One region of the Paenibacillus sp. P36 genome, then DNA from elsewhere that is predicted to be linked to it. Evidence: a T-box and tRNA genes for the amino acid it is inferred to sense, from the RefSeq annotation. Region 1 holds a T-box; the other holds one or more tRNA genes.
What was found. A T-box is a leader RNA that pairs with one kind of tRNA and senses whether it is charged. The one in region 1 lies ahead of ileS (isoleucine--tRNA ligase), so its partner is inferred to be a tRNA-Ile.
Positions count from the first base shown of each region.

Region 2: it encodes a tRNA-Ile, which carries the amino acid that the T-box ahead of ileS (isoleucine--tRNA ligase) is inferred to sense. The anticodon was not compared.

Region 1 covers NZ_AP038372.1:5,311,020-5,315,442, reverse strand. The annotation lists gene ACKTT9_RS24015 (cell division protein SepF) at 1-35, shown strand, start outside; gene ACKTT9_RS24010 (YggT family protein) at 101-340, shown strand; gene ACKTT9_RS24005 (RNA-binding protein) at 343-1,125, shown strand; gene ACKTT9_RS24000 (DivIVA domain-containing protein) at 1,242-1,721, shown strand; T-box leader at 1,795-2,041, shown strand; gene ileS (isoleucine--tRNA ligase) at 2,111-4,423, shown strand, end outside.
Region 2 covers NZ_AP038372.1:5,956,194-5,960,616, forward strand. The annotation lists gene ACKTT9_RS26640 (response regulator) at 1-1,465, opposite strand, end outside; tRNA gene ACKTT9_RS26645 (tRNA-Trp) at 1,685-1,755, opposite strand; tRNA gene ACKTT9_RS26650 (tRNA-Phe) at 1,762-1,837, opposite strand; tRNA gene ACKTT9_RS26655 (tRNA-Val) at 1,848-1,920, opposite strand; tRNA gene ACKTT9_RS26660 (tRNA-Asn) at 1,939-2,014, opposite strand; tRNA gene ACKTT9_RS26665 (tRNA-Ile) at 2,018-2,094, opposite strand; rRNA gene rrf (5S ribosomal RNA) at 2,121-2,237, opposite strand; rRNA gene ACKTT9_RS26675 (23S ribosomal RNA) at 2,307-4,423, opposite strand, start outside.

The DNA of each region.
Region 1 (4,423 bases):
ATGGCCACATCTCAGAGATGATGGGTGAGGAATAGGCGCATATCCTAACACAGAGGTGGATGCGTACGTGGATTACGTTCACTATTATCTTAGTATTTTGATGGAAATTTATTATTTCATGATTATCGGTTACTTAATTCTTTCCTGGTTTCCGAATGCACGCGACAGCTTTGTCGGTGGTCTGCTGGGGAAATTAGTTGAACCGTACTTAAGTCCTTTCCGAAAAATAATTCCAAGCATCGGGTTCATCGACTTGTCGCCAATCGTTGCCCTTATCGCTTTGCGATTTGTGGTCATGGGGATTATTGCCGTTCTAGATTTCATTGTAGGGATGTTTTAAAATTGTCTAAAGAACTCTATAGTCATTTTCATTCAGACGAACATTACTTTGTAGATAAAGCCTGGGATTGGGTGGAGCGGGCGGCACAGAACCACGCCGTGAAGCTGACTGATTTTCTGGATCCCAGACAAGCTTTCATTCTGACCTCACTCGTGAATCGGCATCCGGATGTGCACTGCCGGTTCGACGGAGGCTATCCGGATGCGGAACGCAGAAGGGCGCTAGTCGCCCCTGACTACCGGACTTTGGATGAAGAAGATATGGAGATGGCAGTTCTCTCCGTTTCATCTGGGGACGGTAAATTTCTAACATTAGAACATGGGGATTACATGGGCGCCATTCTTGGACTCGGCATGAAGCGAGACAAGGTTGGCGATATTCATGTTATAGAGGGTGGCTGCCATTGCCTGGTTACCCGGGATGCAGCCGATTATTTGCACTTGAACCTGTCACAAGTTCACAGAGTGCATGTTCAGACAGAGCTGCTGCCACTGAATAAGCTGGAGCTAGCTGCTGTGAACCTGGACGAGCTGACGTTATCCGTTGCCTCCATGCGGATGGACGGTATTGTAAGCGATGTATTCAGGCTTAGCCGTGCTAAAGTGCTGATACCTATTCAAGCTGGGCGCTGCCGCGTCAACTGGAAGCCGGAAGAAGATCCGAGCAAGCCGCTGAAAGAGGGCGACATGGTTTCTATGCAAGGGTTCGGCAGATTCAAGGTGCTTGAAGTCGAAGGCGTAACGAAAAAAGGTAGGATTCGTGTGAAGATCGGCAAGTTTGCGTGAGCGTGGATAATTTATCCACGAACCATGCAGGAATTGCTAATTTTCTGTCGAACTGATTCAGTATAGATGTGCGTATTGCCGTGCAAAGCTGTGCAAAACGCAAAGGAGGGGCACTGATGCCATTAACACCGTTAGATATACATAATAAGGAATTTTCCCGTTCTTTTCGCGGATACGATGAAGATCAAGTCAATGAATTCCTCGATCAAGTTATTAAAGATTACGAGGCATTGATTCGTGAGAATAAAGACTTAGCTAATCAAACGGTGGCCCTGCAGGAGCGTCTGGATCATTTCACGAACATCGAAGACTCGTTGAGCAAAACCATCATTGTTGCCCAGGAAGCAGCGGATGAAGTTAGAAATAACGCCAAGAAAGAAGCACAGCTGATCTTGAAAGAAGCTGAGAAGAACGCAGACCGGATTATTAACGAATCGTTGACACGTTCACGTAAGGTAGCTCTCGAGATTGAAGAACTGAAGAAACAAGCGTCGATTTACCGCACGCGTTTCCGGACGCTGCTGGAAGCTCAGCTGGAGCTTTTAAACAATGAAGGCTGGCAGAGCATGCAGTTCGATCAAAAAGAAGAAGCCTAGGATGGCGGCTGCCAGGCAGCTGTCATATTGACTATGTCTAGTGAATTCGGTATACTCCTGTTATTAGTATCTCAGTAAAGCTATGACTGGAACGAGTAGGTCGCCTAAGCAGTGTCAGCGAATTAGGGTATTGGTGTGAGCCTAATCTCTGTTGCGTACCGAATATCCCCCAGGAGCGTCTCTTGAATCAAGTAGAGAGAACCGGGTCATGCCGTTATACATGATCGAGTGAATGAGTGAGGAATTGTACGCGTTTAGCGCGTATGTTCGGTGGCTCATTAACGAGGGTGGTACCGCGAGTAGAGTTTCTCGTCCCTTTTAGGGGATGAGAGGCTTTTTTTGTTTTTTTGGATGATAAAATGTATGAAGGTAAGAATGGAGTGGTTGAGTTGGATTATGGCAAAACATTAAACTTATTACAAACCGATTTTCCGATGAGAGGGAATTTACCTCAAGCGGAACCTAAAATTCAAGAACATTGGGATGCTGAAGACATCTATGCCAAAGTGCAGGAGAGTCGCAAAGGCAGAGAAAAATTTATTTTGCATGATGGACCTCCATACGCGAATGGGGACATTCATATTGGACATGCCCTTAACAAAGTATTGAAAGATGTGATTGTTCGTTTTAAAACGCTGCAAGGATATGACGCTCCTTACGTGCCAGGCTGGGATACACATGGCTTGCCGATCGAGCAGGTGATTACGAACAGCGGGAAAGTCGACCGCAAGAAAATGACGGTCCCTGAATTCCGTGAATATTGCAAAGAATACGCGCTGCAATCCGTTGAGAAACAGAAGAGCCAATTCAAACGTCTAGGTATTCGAGGCGACTGGAAGAATCCATATATCACTTTACTGCCGGAATATGAAGCGGGACAAATCCGTGTATTCGGCAAAATGGTGCAAAAGGGTTACGTCTATAAAGGGTTGAAGCCTGTTTACTGGTCTCCGTCTTCTGAAAGCGCGCTAGCTGAAGCGGAAATCGAATACAAAGAAAAAACGTCCTCCTCCATCTATGTGGCATTCCCGGTTAAAGACGGAAAAGGTAAGCTTCCTCAAGACGCAGCAATCGTCATTTGGACGACTACAGCTTGGACGCTGCCGGCCAACTTGGGAATCTCTCTGCACCCGGAATTTGATTATGCTGTGGTGCAAGCGAATGGGAAGAAGTATGTGCTTGCGAAAGGCTTGCTGGAAGCAGCAGCCAAAGAAATCGGTTGGAGCGATTATGAAGTCTTGTCGACTGTGAAAGGCCAAGAGTTGGAGTACGTGACTTGCCAGCATCCTTTCTATGATCGCGAATCGCTTGTTATGGTTGGCGAGCATGTTACGCTTGAAGCCGGTACAGGTTGTGTACATACGGCTCCAGGTCACGGGGAAGATGACTTTGCAATCGGTCAACGCTATAACCTTGGGGTCCTTTGTCCAGTGGACGACCAGGGTCATTTTACAGCGGAGGCTCCTGGCTTTGAAGGCATGTTCTATGAAAAAGGCGGCAAGCTGATCATTGAGAAGCTGCAGGAATCAGGCTTATTGTTAAAAGCAGGGGAAATTCAGCATCAATATGCGCATGACTGGCGTACGAAGAAACCGGTTATTTATCGTGCTACGGAGCAATGGTTCGCTTCGATTGATAAATTCAGACAAGAGATGTTGGATGAAATCAAGAAAGTGAAATGGACGCCAGAGTGGGGAGAATTGCGCCTGCACAACATGATCGCCGATCGTGGAGACTGGTGTATTTCGAGACAACGTTCATGGGGCGTACCAATTCCAATCTTCTATTGCCGCAGCTGTAATGAACCGCTCGTCAATGAACAAACGATTGAACACGTGGCTCAGCTATTCGAGCAAGAAGGATCGAACGCTTGGTTTATTAAAGAAGAGAAGGACCTGCTTCCTGCGGGAACTTGTTGCTCGAAATGCGGTCATGGCGAATTCCGCAAAGAAACAGACATCATGGATGTTTGGTTTGATTCCGGTTCCAGCCATGTAGCCGTGCTTGAGGCCCGTCCTGAGCTTCAGTGGCCGGCAGATTTGTACCTGGAAGGTTCTGACCAATACCGTGGTTGGTTTAACTCTTCCTTGATTACAGGTGTTGCGACGAAAGAGCAATCTCCTTACAAAGGCATTCTAAGTCACGGTTTCACACTGGACGGAGAAGGGCGTAAGATGTCCAAGTCCATTGGGAACACGATTGATCCTAATGTGGTTTGTGGCAAGCTAGGAGCTGACATTCTGCGTCTATGGGTATCCTCTGTAGATTACCAATCAGACCACCGGATTTCGGACAATATTTTGAATCAAACGACGGAAGTTTATCGCAAAATCCGTAACACGATGCGTTTCTTGCTCGGGAACCTGAGTCACTTCAATCCAGAGACAGATCGCGTAGCTGTTGAAAATTTGTCAGAGCTTGACCGTTATGCATTGATCCGTCTGAACCGGATGATTGATAAGGTTATAAAAGCCTACGATGCTTATGAATTCAACATTGTGTATCAAACGATTCATCATTTCTGTGCGGTTGAGATGAGCTCGTTCTACTTGGATATTATCAAGGATCGCTTATATGCCAACGCACCGCAAGATCCAGCACGGAAAGCTTCGCAAACAGTGTTATATGATTCATTAGTCGCTGTGACTAAGCTAATTTCGCCAATTTTGGCTCATACAGCTGATGAAGTGTGGAAGTACATC
Region 2 (4,423 bases), 650 kb from region 1:
ATCCGACGAGATTGCTTATTTCTGAAATGGAGAGATTAGGATTTTCGCGCAGCAACGTACAGGCTTTATCGATCCGAATCCGGTTCAAATATTCATTAAAACCTTCTTTATTATGAACCGTGAAGTAATTGGACAAGTAGGAAGGATTAAAGTGGAAGTGTTTGGCAACCTCAGTTAGCGTCAGTGGCTGTGAAAAATGTTTATCCATATACAATAAAATTTTCTGAATACCCGGAGATCCCGTCCGATTATCGCTGACGCATGATACAGCCTCATTCAAAAACTTTTCTAACAAAAGAATAACTTCCCCAATATGCTCAGCCTCATGAATCGCGCGAAAATACTCGTATTTGCCTTCATCCAACGAACTTGCCTCATAGTGAAAATGCTTTAGCGTAACAATAATATTAAACAGGCTGTGGTCCAAAAAAGATTTAAACTCAAACATGTCGGTATCCAGTCTGCCATTCATCGAGTGAGCGTATGTGCTTAGACGCCCAAAAGCCAGATCGAACTCTTGATGATTCAATTCTGCCGTGAACGCCTCCATGTCAAAAGGAGCGCCTTTCTCCGCCTGCTTCTCCAATTCATTGACAATGAGAAGTCTGCGATCCGGCAGAAAGAAGCGGTGATCCAACACTTTCAGCATGTCATTGGTATAAATATCGTGCAGCTCAGATAGATGCTCAAAAACATGGCTGAGCGCCACGACGATGGACATATGCCCTTTATCACCGGCTTCAAGCAGCTGCTGGGCGATCTGTACGGCGTCCTCTTGTGCGGAGTTGTCTAGATTCAGCAAGTAGCGAATATAGCCATCTTGATGCAAAAGACGGCGTGTAGCGACGGGTCTATCCCTATTTTGAATAATCGCTTTCAGGGCCGCCTCTAACCATTCCTCATTTCGGGTCAAGGACACGGATTTATCCTGAACCACCGAGAGTAAGACAAAACTTGAATACGGAACTATCGTACTTATTTCATTTCGGTCATAGTCAACGGAATAACCCGAAATCAGTTTGTCCAGGATATAATCGACCGACTGCTTTTTCTCACTTTTCCATTCCGAGTGTTGAAAAGCAGGAATTCGTTCCGCGGTTTTCTTCAGAACAGCTAACATGGATACCGCGTCCAGTTTAGGCTTTAACATATAGTCAGCGACACCACTTTGAAACGTTGAGCGAACATATTCGAATTCTCCGAAGCTGCTGAGCACGACGATTTCCATCTCCGGATACATACCCTTTACGATTCTCGTCAATTCCTCGCCATCCATCACCGGCATGACGATATCGGTCAACACAATGTTCGGTTGGTACAAATGGACCATCTCTAACGCTTCTTTGCCATTGGAGGCTTCACCAACAATTTGAAACCCTTCGCTTTCCCAATCCAAAAGATGCCGGATGCCTTGGCGCACCAACATCTCGTCATCAACAATCAGAACCTTGCAATAAATCGTCATAACAGACTCCTTATCCAGATTTACATCATCTACCACCAGTACGACGTATTTTGTGCGATATCTTGCACGATTATAAATGAAATTATAGCTCTTGACGAGCGTTATGCTTATAGCATGAAATACTAGGATACCAACCTTTTTTGAAAAATGGAATACAAAAAAGAGCTGCCGTAGCAGCTCCTAGATGTATAACAGATAAGATTATAGCTTCTTTTTGGACAGGGGCAGCAGGAATTGAACCCACACCAAAGGTTTTGGAGACCTTTGTTCTACCCTTAAACTATGCCCCTATAACATGGTGGCTCGGGACGGAATCGAACCGCCGACACGAGGATTTTCAGTCCTCTGCTCTACCGACTGAGCTACCGAGCCTTAGATGAAATGGAGGCTGACGGGATCGAACCGCCGACCCTCTGCTTGTAAGGCAGATGCTCTCCCAGCTGAGCTAAGCCTCCATGGGATAAAGAAGAAAATGGCTCCCCGAACAGGACTCGAACCTGTGACAACTCGATTAACAGTCGAGTGCTCTACCAACTGAGCTATCAGGGAATATGGTAGGCCCTAGTGGACTCGAACCACCGACCTCACCCTTATCAGGGGTGCGCTCTAACCAGCTGAGCTAAGGGCCTGCAAAAAAATACCCCATAGGGGTACTGCTTGGCAACGTTCTACTCTCCCAGAACCCTGCGGTTCAAGTACCATCGACGCTGGAGGGCTTAACGGTCGTGTTCGAGATGGGAACGCGTGGGTCCCCTCCGCCATCATCACCAAACAGTCAAAGCGTGGTTTGCGCCTTGAAAACTAGATACGAAACTTGCGTAAAGTAACTACTATAGGTTTATTGGTTAAGCCCTCGACCGATTAGTATTCGTCAGCTGCATACGTTGCCGCACTTCCACCTCGAACCTATCAACCTCGTCGTCTACAAGGGGTCTTACATACTGGGAAATCTCATCTTGAGGGGGGCTTCGCGCTTAGATGCTTTCAGCGCTTATCCCCTCCGTACATAGCTACCCAGCGGTGCCTCTGGCGAGACAACTGGTACACCAGCGGTACGTCCATCCCGGTCCTCTCGTACTAAGGACAGCTCCTCTCAAATTTCCTACGCCCGCGACAGATAGGGACCGAACTGTCTCACGACGTTCTGAACCCAGCTCGCGTACCGCTTTAATGGGCGAACAGCCCAACCCTTGGGACCTACTTCAGCCCCAGGATGCGATGAGCCGACATCGAGGTGCCAAACCTCCCCGTCGATGTGGACTCTTGGGGGAGATAAGCCTGTTATCCCCAGGGTAGCTTTTATCCGTTGAGCGATGGCCCTTCCATTCGGTACCACCGGATCACTAAGTCCGACTTTCGTCCCTGCTCGACTTGTAGGTCTCGCAGTCAAGCTCCCTTATGCCTTTGCACTCTGCGAATGATTTCCAACCATTCTGAGGGAACCTTTAAACGCCTCCGTTACATTTTAGGAGGCGACCGCCCCAGTCAAACTGCCCACCTGACACTGTCCCCATACCGGATCACGGTACCAGGTTAGAACTCCGATACGATCAGGGTGGTATCCCAACGGCGCCTCCACCCAAGCTGGCGCTCAGGCTTCAAAGGCTCCCACCTATCCTGTACAGATCGTACCAAAGTCCAATATCAAGCTGCAGTAAAGCTCCATGGGGTCTTTCCGTCTTGTCGCGGGTAACCTGCATCTTCACAGGTATTAAAATTTCACCGGATCTCTCGTTGAGACAGCGCCCAAGTCGTTACGCCATTCGTGCGGGTCAGAATTTACCTGACAAGGAATTTCGCTACCTTAGGACCGTTATAGTTACGGCCGCCGTTTACTGGGGCTTCAATTCATAGCTTCGGGGTTGCCCCCTAACCACTCCTCTTAACCTTCCAGCACCGGGCAGGCGTCAGCCCGTATACTTCGCCTTGCGGCTTCGCACAGACCTGTGTTTTTGCTAAACAGTCGCTTGGGCCTTTTCACTGCGGCCCCCTCGGGCTATTCACCCTACCGAGGCACCCCTTCTCCCGAAGTTACGGGGTCATTTTGCCGAGTTCCTTAACGAGAGTTCTTCCGCGCGCCTTAGAATTCTCTTCTCACCCACCTGTGTCGGTTTGCGGTACGGGCACCTTCGCCTGGCTAGAAGCTTTTCTTGGCAGTGTGAAATCATGACCTTCGGTACTTAAAATTTCCCTCCCCATCACAGCCCAGCCTTACGGTTAGCGGATTTGCCTACTAACCAGCCTCACTGCTTGGACGAGCATCCATCAGCTCGCGTCACTATCCTTCTGCGTCACTCCATTGCTCATAACGGCTACGGTGGTACAGGAATTTCCACCTGTTGTCCATCGACTACGCCTTTCGGCCTCGCCTTAGGTCCCGACTTACCCTGAGCGGACGAGCCTTCCTCAGGAACCCTTAGGTTTTCGGCGGATCAGATTCTCACTGATCTTTTCGTTACTTATACCGGCATTCTCACTTGTATGCGCTCCACCTGTCCTTACGGTCAGAATTCAACGTACATACAACGCTCCCCTACCCATGCATCATCTTCACTCCAGCTTTGAATCCGCGTGTTTAGCTGGGATCATTTGGCCAGAATCTTGAATAACCGATAAGGTTGATTCTGGCTAATGTCCCGTGGCTAACCACGATTCAAAGACGCAGTGAAGGTGATGCAAGCCATAGCTTCGGTGGCGTGTTTAGCCCCGTTACATTTTCGGCGCAGAGTCACTCGACCAGTGAGCTATTACGCACTCTTTCAATGGTGGCTGCTTCTAAGCCAACATCCTGGTTGTCTGTGCAACTCCACATCCTTTCCCACTTAACACACACTTGGGGACCTTAGCTGATGGTCTGGGCTGTTTCCCTTTTGACAATGGATCTTAGCACTCACTGTCTGACTCCCGGATTTAAGTTTGTGGCATTCAGAGTTTGACTGGACTTGGTAACCCTTGGCG